DNA from 2 places in the Paenibacillus cineris genome. Region 2 is predicted to be linked to the other one. Evidence: riboswitches for the same ligand, from Rfam matches in the RefSeq annotation. Region 2 holds a riboswitch; the other holds the start of a gene.
The links. A riboswitch is a leader RNA that binds a small molecule or an ion and turns the genes downstream of it on or off. The one in region 2 is predicted to bind cyclic di-AMP.
Positions count from the first base shown of each region.

Region 1: linked by a shared signal. The riboswitch ahead of KI379_RS13335 (APC family permease) and the one ahead of KI379_RS30610 (TrkH family potassium uptake protein) in region 2 are both predicted to bind cyclic di-AMP.

Region 1 is NZ_BORU01000001.1:2,859,624-2,864,156, reverse strand. It holds gene KI379_RS13335 (APC family permease) at 1-1,253, opposite strand, end outside; cyclic di-AMP (ydaO/yuaA leader) riboswitch at 1,389-1,552, opposite strand; gene KI379_RS13330 (phosphotransferase enzyme family protein) at 1,757-2,788, opposite strand; gene KI379_RS13325 (hypothetical protein) at 2,926-3,255, opposite strand; gene KI379_RS13320 (PrsW family glutamic-type intramembrane protease) at 3,257-4,533, opposite strand, start outside.
Region 2 is NZ_BORU01000005.1:292,380-296,912, reverse strand. It holds gene KI379_RS30620 (cation:proton antiporter) at 1-918, opposite strand, end outside; gene KI379_RS30615 (potassium channel family protein) at 938-1,609, opposite strand; gene KI379_RS30610 (TrkH family potassium uptake protein) at 1,696-3,036, opposite strand; cyclic di-AMP (ydaO/yuaA leader) riboswitch at 3,104-3,248, opposite strand; gene KI379_RS30605 (CPBP family intramembrane glutamic endopeptidase) at 3,507-4,533, shown strand, end outside.

The DNA.
Region 1 (4,533 bases), on a different contig from region 2:
GTAAAGCTGATCAGCGCGCCGATCGTATTGATGACGAGCTTCGTCACCCAACCCTGCGGTTTTTCCCGGATCCATTTGACGATCATTCCCGTTTGCGAGAGCGTGAAAGGGATAAATACCCCTACCGCGTACAGTGGGATCAAATGTTCCGTCTGTCCGTGGAAAGCGACGATCAGCACGATGGACAGTAGCCCCAGGATGATGATTCCGTTCGAATATCCCAAACGGTCACCGCGGACAGTAAACATCCGGGGAATAAACCGGTCTTTGGCTAAATTGACCGCCAGCAGCGGAAACGCCGAATATCCGGTGTTGGCCGCCAGGATCAAGATCAGTGCCGTCGTGCCCTGGATGAAAAAGTACATAAAATTCCGTCCGAACGTCTGATTGGCAATCTGGGATACGACCGTCTCCTGGGGATTTGGGGATATACCCAAATAATAAGCAAGAAATACGATGCCCGAGAAGAGTACAGCCAGCAGAATCCCCATTGCCATCAAGGTTTTGGCCGCATTGTTCGGAGCCGGATCCTTGAAGTTCGGGATGGCGTTCGAGATCGCTTCGACCCCGGTCAGAGCGGAGCTGCCCGAGGCAAAAGCTTTTAAGAGCAGGAACAGGCTGATTCCCGCCACCGGCGTCCCGACCGGTGTATGCAAATGCGGTGAAACGTGACCGGTCACGATGTTGTACATACCGACGCCGATCAAAATGAACAGCGCTAAGGCGAACAGATACACCGGATAAGCCAGGATGGAGGCGGACTCGGTGACGCCCCGCAAATTCAGCAGCGTGATGAGAATGACGAAGGTGACGGCAATCCCCACCGTATGCTCATGCAGCGCCGGAAACGCCGAAGTCAGCGCGTCCGTGCCCGCCGAAACGCTGACCGCAACAGTCAGAATGTAATCTACCAGCAGCGATCCGCCGGCCACCAGCCCGGGATAGATTCCCAGATTCTGTTTGGAGACGACGTAAGCGCCGCCGCCATGCGGATAAGCGAAGATGATCTGCCGGTAGGATAAAATGAGTGCAGCCAGCAAAATCAGTACCCCGATTCCGATCGGTATCGAATACCAGAACGCCGCCGTGCTGACCGTAACCAGAACCAGCAAAATTTGCTCCGGCCCATACGCTACGGACGAAAGCGCATCGGAGGATAGAATGGCCAAAGCTTTTTTCTTATTCAGTTTTTGTTCTCCCAATTCGGTAGACTTCAGCGGCCGTCCGATCAAAAGTCTTTTCAATGCTGCCATAAAATGTTTGTCACCGCCAGTGTTAGAGTTGAAATGCTCATGATGTACCCGTTAGACACGTGTTCAACCCTTTTTGGGCACAACAAAAAAAGCCGCAGGAAAGCTGGACCTTCCCGTGGCTTTACGCGCACGACAAATCCCTCTTTCATAACGCTTACGAGGTTAGCTGACGGATTCGGGACCGAAAGTATCCCTACACTCAATAAATGAACATCAAGTGATTCACCCCTGGGACGAAGGCTTAGCTTCCTCCCTTTGGTTCCCCCGCTCCTGATTTCAGAATTCAGCGATCAAGGAGTACTACGTTTCAGGTTCACAAGTTCACGATTACGAATTGAATCTTACTCCTTCCGGATGCCTGCTGTAAAGAAGCAAACGGTTTGAGATACGTATGAAAAAATTCAAAAGAACTTCATGTCAACGCTTACATTGGCGGCAATCTATTAATTTCTGGCTGTAGCTGTGCATATCGCTTGTTTACGCTATTCAATTCATAGCGGCTTCTAAATATTTCGATCCGCCGCATTCCTCAGCGAAGCCTCTACGGTATCCAACCGGTTCAAGCAGTGATACCGGACCATTTCGAGGTCGTTATCCACCTGGTCTGGCTCCAGGTCACGCTGCAAAATATTCATGCACCAATGGGTCAGGTTTCTCAAATGATGGCGGTATGCATAATAACGCAGTAAATCCGGGTTCAGCTCCATCTGTTGACCTAGTTCCTGCTCATACCCTTTGAGAAAATGACCCAGTCCGTCCCCGATATACCCCACGATATCCAGCTCCGCTGGCGCAAGTATGGCCGCTTCCCAGTCCAGGACGACAAGCCGGCCGTCCGCGGTCTCCATCAGATTCCCTCCCCACAGATCACCGTGGCAGAGCACATTGGGGGCCGGGTCAAGCACGAGACGTTCACGAACCCCTGTGATCTGGTGCAGCAGATCGGTTATGCGCGTTTGCTGAGGGATAACAAGCTCACGCAGCAGCTGGCTAGCGGGACTTGCGCCGGGCTGAAGATGCTCAAGCTGCTGCAGGAATTCGAACAAATGTTCGTAAAAAGAGACATCATACGTTTCACTCGCAAGGCCGGATGTGGTAGTGAAAGGAGTCAACTGCCGAATCCGCGCCGCCAGCCGTCCAACACGCTCCAAGTTATGCTTGGAAAAAGGGTAAGCCTCAGCTAAGGTCTCTCCTTCGATAAATTGAAACAGCACCGCTGTGCAATCAGGAAGGGAAAGCAGAAAAGCACCGCTTAAGGTTCGGAATGGACAAGGCAATTCCATAAATCGGCCGGTCTGATGCAATTCCCACATAAACGGAACATATCGCCTGCACCGAAGGATACCTTGGCGGTGGCTGTCATTGCCATGGTCAAACAGTTTCAGATAGTATCGCGTCCCGTTTTCTCCCTCCACCCGGTAAGAATAGGCCGAATCCCCATAGGGGATAAAAATGAGCCTCCGGGCAGCAATTCCGTAAGCTTCGTTCAAGTGATGCACAAAAGCCCCTTCGTCCATTCGATAAGACTGCCTCACTTCGCTCTCCCCTTTACATCACGTAGTGCGGTTAAAAGCAATCAAGCCCGGTGTCTGTGTAACCCGGACTTGATCGCACTCACCTCTTAGGAGATTAAAACAATCTTTCATTCATTCACCAATGTTAACAGGCAATGTTAACCGATGTAGACCACCGCACCGCCGCGCCTGTACGCCTTTGGCAGTTCCGTCTCCAGCAGCTCGAGTCTGCGTAACATGTGGTCGAGGTCGTCCCCATGCATGTGGCTTCGCGCCCATTCTTTAAGCTGGGACACTTCGCCCAAGACAGACGGGATGTCCTCGGACTCCACGTCCGTACCGTCCTGGAAAAGTGCGACCCACTGCAAGTTCAGCTCTTCCACCGCCGGCACCCAATATTTCTGGAAAAAGGATTCCGTCGCCACCGGAAGCATAAAGGACCGTTCAAATTCGTCTTCCGGGTCCACAATAATGGCGCTGATTGACATGTTATTTCACCCCAAATCGAATGTTGAATGTATAATCCGGGAATTCTTGACGCAGCTTGTTCAAGCTGTTCTCCGCGGCTGCCCGTAACGCCGGCGAGTCCCCGTCCAGCTGAAACTCAAAATGCCGGATTCCTTTGATTTGCTCCAATGTCGGGATCTCCGACGTTCCATCAGGCGTTGTTCGCGTCCCAACCGCCTTCTCCATCAGGTTGTTGATCCGCACCTTCGTTTTCTGGTACAACTGCTTATCTGTAAATTGCTGCGGCGTCTGCTGCGGCTTACCCGTTTTTGGATGGATGCGGTCGAGCCCTTGCGCCGACTTGGCTTCATAGAAGATGCCCTTCTCCAGATCGACGCCGTCAAACTCCCCAAGCGCTCCGTTCTTGGCATCGTGGAGCTCCACCCCACGGTACTTCGCTTTGCTCCAATGTACGTAATCGTCTGCATCGTTCTTCGGCGGCTGCTCCTCGGGATCTTTTTCCTTCTTTGGCGGTGGATCCTCTCCATCTGGCTTATGCGGCTTCTTGGGCAGGTCAGGTTCCGGCTTCGGCTCCTTTCGCCGTTTAAGCAGCTTCTCCAGCCAATCCTTCAGCCTGCTGCCGCCCTTCTTTCCGAAGCGTTCGGCCAGCCTGCCGAACGGAACACGGCTCAGTGCCAGCGCAAGCAGCGTAGAGATCACATTTTCGGGGGTGAGCAGCCTTTTTGGATCGCGGATATCCTTAGCGATTTCGTGGCCGCTCGCCGGTATGCTCGCCGCCGTTAAGGCAATACCGAGTGCCGGCCAGAAGCTGACGAACATGAAGGACAAAGCGAACGCTCCGAGCACGATGGCGCTTTTTTCCCAAAAACCGAGGCGGTCCCACCAGTTCTGCAGCGAATCGAACATGCATGAGAAGCAAGCCGGATCGGCGGGATGGACGTGCGCCTGGCAATAAGCGGCGAAGCCCGCCAGCCCGGCGACCATCAGAAGGACCGCGGTTACACCGGCGGCGGCACGGAAGTGCTTCAGCATTCTCGTCTGCAGGTCACCCTGCAGCGCGGCGGCTTCTTGATTGCCGTATAGGAGCGAGAAGCCCAGCTCCCTGCGTTCCCGGGTCCAGGACATGACGCTCGCCAGCCGTTCCCTGCGGGTCAAGAGAGACTCCAGCATATACCACAGCTCTGACACCGGGTTGATCCATCCTTCGCCTTCCATTCTCGGCAGCCGGCTTTTCACCCGATTCAACGAGACGTAATCCAGCACGAGCCCAATTGCCAGCATCAGGAGGAACACGCCTT
Region 2 (4,533 bases):
AAGCACCCGGAAGTTGACCTGGCTGCCGAGCAGGATGAAAATCAGCATCCGCATCATGACGCTCGTATTGTCCGCAAACGATGCGGTCTCCTCCAGCTTATCGTCCATTGACAGCCCGAACGTATCCGCGTTCCCCCAGATCAGCCCGGCCACGAAGGTCGCCATAAATCCGCTGACATGAATCAGGTCCCCTATTAAATAAGAAGAAAGTGCGACGACAATCATCGTGATCGTCGTGTAATCCTTCAGGACGCCAAGCCGGAAATGGGCAACGAGATACGTAAGAATCATAGATACGACGGCGCCGACGAGAATGCCGCCGACGGCGGTTTTTACGAAATCCCAGGCCATCGTCCCGATATGTAAAGAACCGCTGCCCGTCACCGCGGCCAGCAGCGCAAAGGTCAGAATCGAGCCGGTCGCATCGTTGAAGGCAGACTCGCTCTCCACCGTCTCCCGGACCCTTTCCTTGATCTTTACCTGCTTGAACACAGGAATGATCGAAGCGGGGTCAGTCGAGGCAATGACGGCGGCGGCCAGGAAGGCTACGAGCCAGTCCAGCCCGAACAGGTAATGCACGGCAGCTCCGACGATCAAGGTCGTGACGATAACGCCGGGAACGCTCAGCATGGAAAGTGTGATCCATACCTTCCGCAGCCCGCTCAGCTTCAGGTTACGGCCGCCGTCAAACAGAATAAGCGCCGACCCAACGGTGAGGATCAGCTGGTTGATGAGGGAGCTGCTTGTTTCGTTGATCAGATGCAGCCCCTGCCCAAGCAGCATGCCGGCCACGATAAACACAGCAACGTCCGGAAGCCTGAGCCAGGAGGCCAGTCTTCCGGACAGCATGCCGACGGCAATGATAAACAGCAGCAGTATTAAAATGTGATGAATAATTTCGGTCGTCGGGGATTCCATGTCTGTCTCACTTCCGGATTTATGACTTGACGTTCACCGCTTCGCTCTCGAAGCGGTCGATATTGCTGTTGGAGCCAATGATGACCATGATGTCGCCCGCATGCAGCTGGTCCATCGCCGTCGGCGCGACGATGACTCCCTCGGTACGATGGAGCGCAACAATGCTGCATCCGTACCGGGCTCTCGTATTGACTTCGCTCAGCGTCTTCCCGTTCAGGCATTGCGGTACGGTCATCTCCACGATGCTGTAATCTTTGGACAGCTCAATGTAATCCAGCAAATTCGGCGTCACGAGCTGGTGCGCCACCCGGATGCCCATGTCCCGCTCCGGAAAGATGACCCGGTCCACGCCCAGCTTGGACAAGGCTTTGCCGTGCAGCATGGAGATGGCCTTCGCCACTACGGTCTGAACGCCGAGTTCTTTCAGCAGGATTGCGGCCAGGATGCTCATCTGGATATCGTCCCCTATCGCCACGATTCCGCAGTCAAAATTGCGGATTCCCAGCGATTTGAGAACCTCCTCATCGGTTGCATCCGCCACCACGGCGTGGGTCAGATGCTCGCTCATATCATTGACCACTTCTTCATTGATGTCTACCCCAAGCACCTCATAACCCAGATCCATAAGCTCCATGGCCAAGCTTGAGCCGAACCTCCCTAAACCGATCACGACAAACTGCTGTGTTTTCATTTCTTTCCAGATGCTCCTTATCCTTTAATGTTGGTTCTATATATGGTTCTTATAACAATATTGAAACTTTGAATCACCCAAATTCCTTACCCGATAATGATCTTACCTTCGGGATGGCGGTACAGCTCCTTGCCCTTCTTCGGACCAAGCGCGTAGGCGAAGGTCAGCGGCCCAAGACGGCCGGCAAACATCGTCAGGCAGATCAGGATTTTCCCGATCAAGGACAAATGCGGCGTCAGCCCGAGCGATAATCCTACGGTGCCGAAAGCCGAAGTCGTCTCGTACAGGATCATCAAAAAGCTGCTGTCTTCTGTCGTGGACAGAATCATCGATACGCCGACGACCAGAAACAAGGCCAGAAAGGTAATGGTCAACGCTTTGAAAATCCTCTCCTGCGCCAAACGGTACCGGTACAGGACGATATCGTCGCGGCCGCGGATCATCGCGATCACCGCACCGACGAGGATGGTGAACGTCGTGGTCTTGATCCCGCCCCCGGTAGAGCCCGGCGACGCGCCGATAAACATCAGAATAATCGTGAAAAATTGCGATGCCTGGCGCATATCTGCCAAGTTCAGCGTATTCGCCCCTGCCGTCCGCGGCGTGACCGACTGGAACAGGGAGGCGAGAATTTTGCCGCCCCAATTCAGCGAACCGAGCGTCTTGGGATTCGTGAATTCAAAGATAAAGATGACGACCGCTCCGACCACAATCAGGGCACCGGTCATGGACAGCACCACTTTGGTATGGAGCGACAGTTTCCGGTGTACCTGGTAATCCACCAGATCGGACATGACGATAAAGCCGATGCCGCCGGATACGATCAGAAACATCACGACAAAATTGACGAGCGGATCGTATACAAATCCCGTCAGGCTGTTAAAATGGCCGAACAGGTCAAATCCCGCATTATTGAACATGGACACGCCATGAAATATTCCAAAATAGATCGCTTTTCCAAGAGGCATATCGAACGACCACCGGATGGCGAGCAGCAACGCTCCGCAGCCTTCGATACTCAACGAAAAAAATATCACTTTCCGAATCAGGCGGACGATGCCTTCCATCGTGTTCTGATTCATCGCTTCCTGCAGCAGGAGCCGGTCCCGGAGCGAAATCCGGCGCTTGAACACCAGAGCGATCAGCGTGGCCATCGTCATAAAACCGAGCCCGCCGATCTGGATCAGCAGCATGATGACGACTTGACCGAACGTGCTGAAATACAGCCCCGTATCTTTGACAACCAAACCGGTCACGCAGGTCGCCGAGGTTGCCGTAAACAAGGCATCCATAAAATTCAGCGGCTTACCCGTCGTGTTCGAAATCGGCAAGGTGAGCAGTATGGCTCCGATCAAAATGATGGCCGCAAAACCGAGCGTTAATACTTGCGGAGGGGCCAGCCGGAACCACTTCCATTTCCCAATCAATACATTCACCTCTTTAAAAAAGTCAAAAGAAAAAAAGCATCGGAAATCCAATGCCTTTCGGTTTGGCTCCTGCATGCACGACGCCTACGAGGTTAGCTGACGGATTCGGGCATGCACAGGTTGCCCTATTCGCGGACTAAACCGTCCCAACGAAATTCACCCCAAAAAATTGGTTCCCCCGTTTTCACTTGGAAATTCGGCGTTCTTATTCATTTGCATCAAAATTATAATCTTTATTGTAGGACTTCACAAAGGCCTTTTTCTGATGAATTGGATGGAAAACAGCCTGATTCGCAATGCAGGTGGACACGGCCTGCGGTTATCTTCTCTTTTCGATGGCTTTCCTTGATTTTCATCGTTTTTTCACCACTATTTTCAGGGTATACTGGTTTTGGGCGAATCTTCTATGTTATGTTTACCGTACTGTATTGGGGGGAATGGTATCTTTATCACATTCAAGGGGGGATTTCATGGACCGGTTAAACCAGCCGCTGGAAATCAGGGCCAATTATAAATGGCTGGGCATTTTGGGGGTCATCGGCCTTATTTTATTCTTTTTTGTACAAGTGTTTCCGCAGACGAGCTCGGAGACGCTAGAGGGGCAAACGACCAAGGTCATCAGCAAATCGGAGGCGGAAGCAGCCGCCAAAGCGTTTGCCTCGGACCGGTTGAATATTCAAACAGGCATTGCCGCCGAACCGCTCGTCACGTACCAGTCGGAATCGGACCTTTACGGTTATTTATCCAGAGAGAAGCTTCTTAACGAATATAACAAGAAATACGAACCGAAGTATCCTTATGACGTGTTCCGGGTCCGGCTGCCCGAGTCGAGCGATCAGGGATATGTCAATGTAGACGTACATATGAACACGGGCAAGGTGGTCGGGTTCTCTATCACGCCTCCATACTCCAAGTATGCTGCCGCGATGGCTGAATCGAACGAAACCATGCGCAAGCAGAAACTGAGAATTGTGGAAGGGAACATGACGCTGGAGGATAAAGAGGAAATCGCCTCGTCCTGGCTGCAGAAGCTGGGCTATAACACCGGCTCCCTGAAAGTATCGAGCGGCAAGGATGAGCCCGGATTGATCTATACCGACTTCTCCTCGCACATCGGGGAATCGCAGCTGGAATTCAAGTTTGCCTTTGAGGATGGGGAGCTTCACTCCTTCCTCCCTGGATTTTCGGTCCCATCCGCTCATACGGCTTATGTAGAGAAGCAGACCAAAAGCGCCACGATGCTGACTATGCTGGGATACGGACTGTTTACGATCGTGCTCGGCATTCTCGCCATCATTTACAGTGCACTGACGCGGCGGTACACCTCCTTTGCACGCGGGCTGTTTTTGTCCTTGTTTTATTTTGTTGTCTCATTGCTGACGACTTATAACATGCTGCCAGTGCTGGAAGCGGAAGGCTTCTCCCAGTTCGGGATCATCGCGGCCATGGTCGTTCAGGTGATCCTGAGCATAGCGATGACGGTGCTCCTGTATTTCT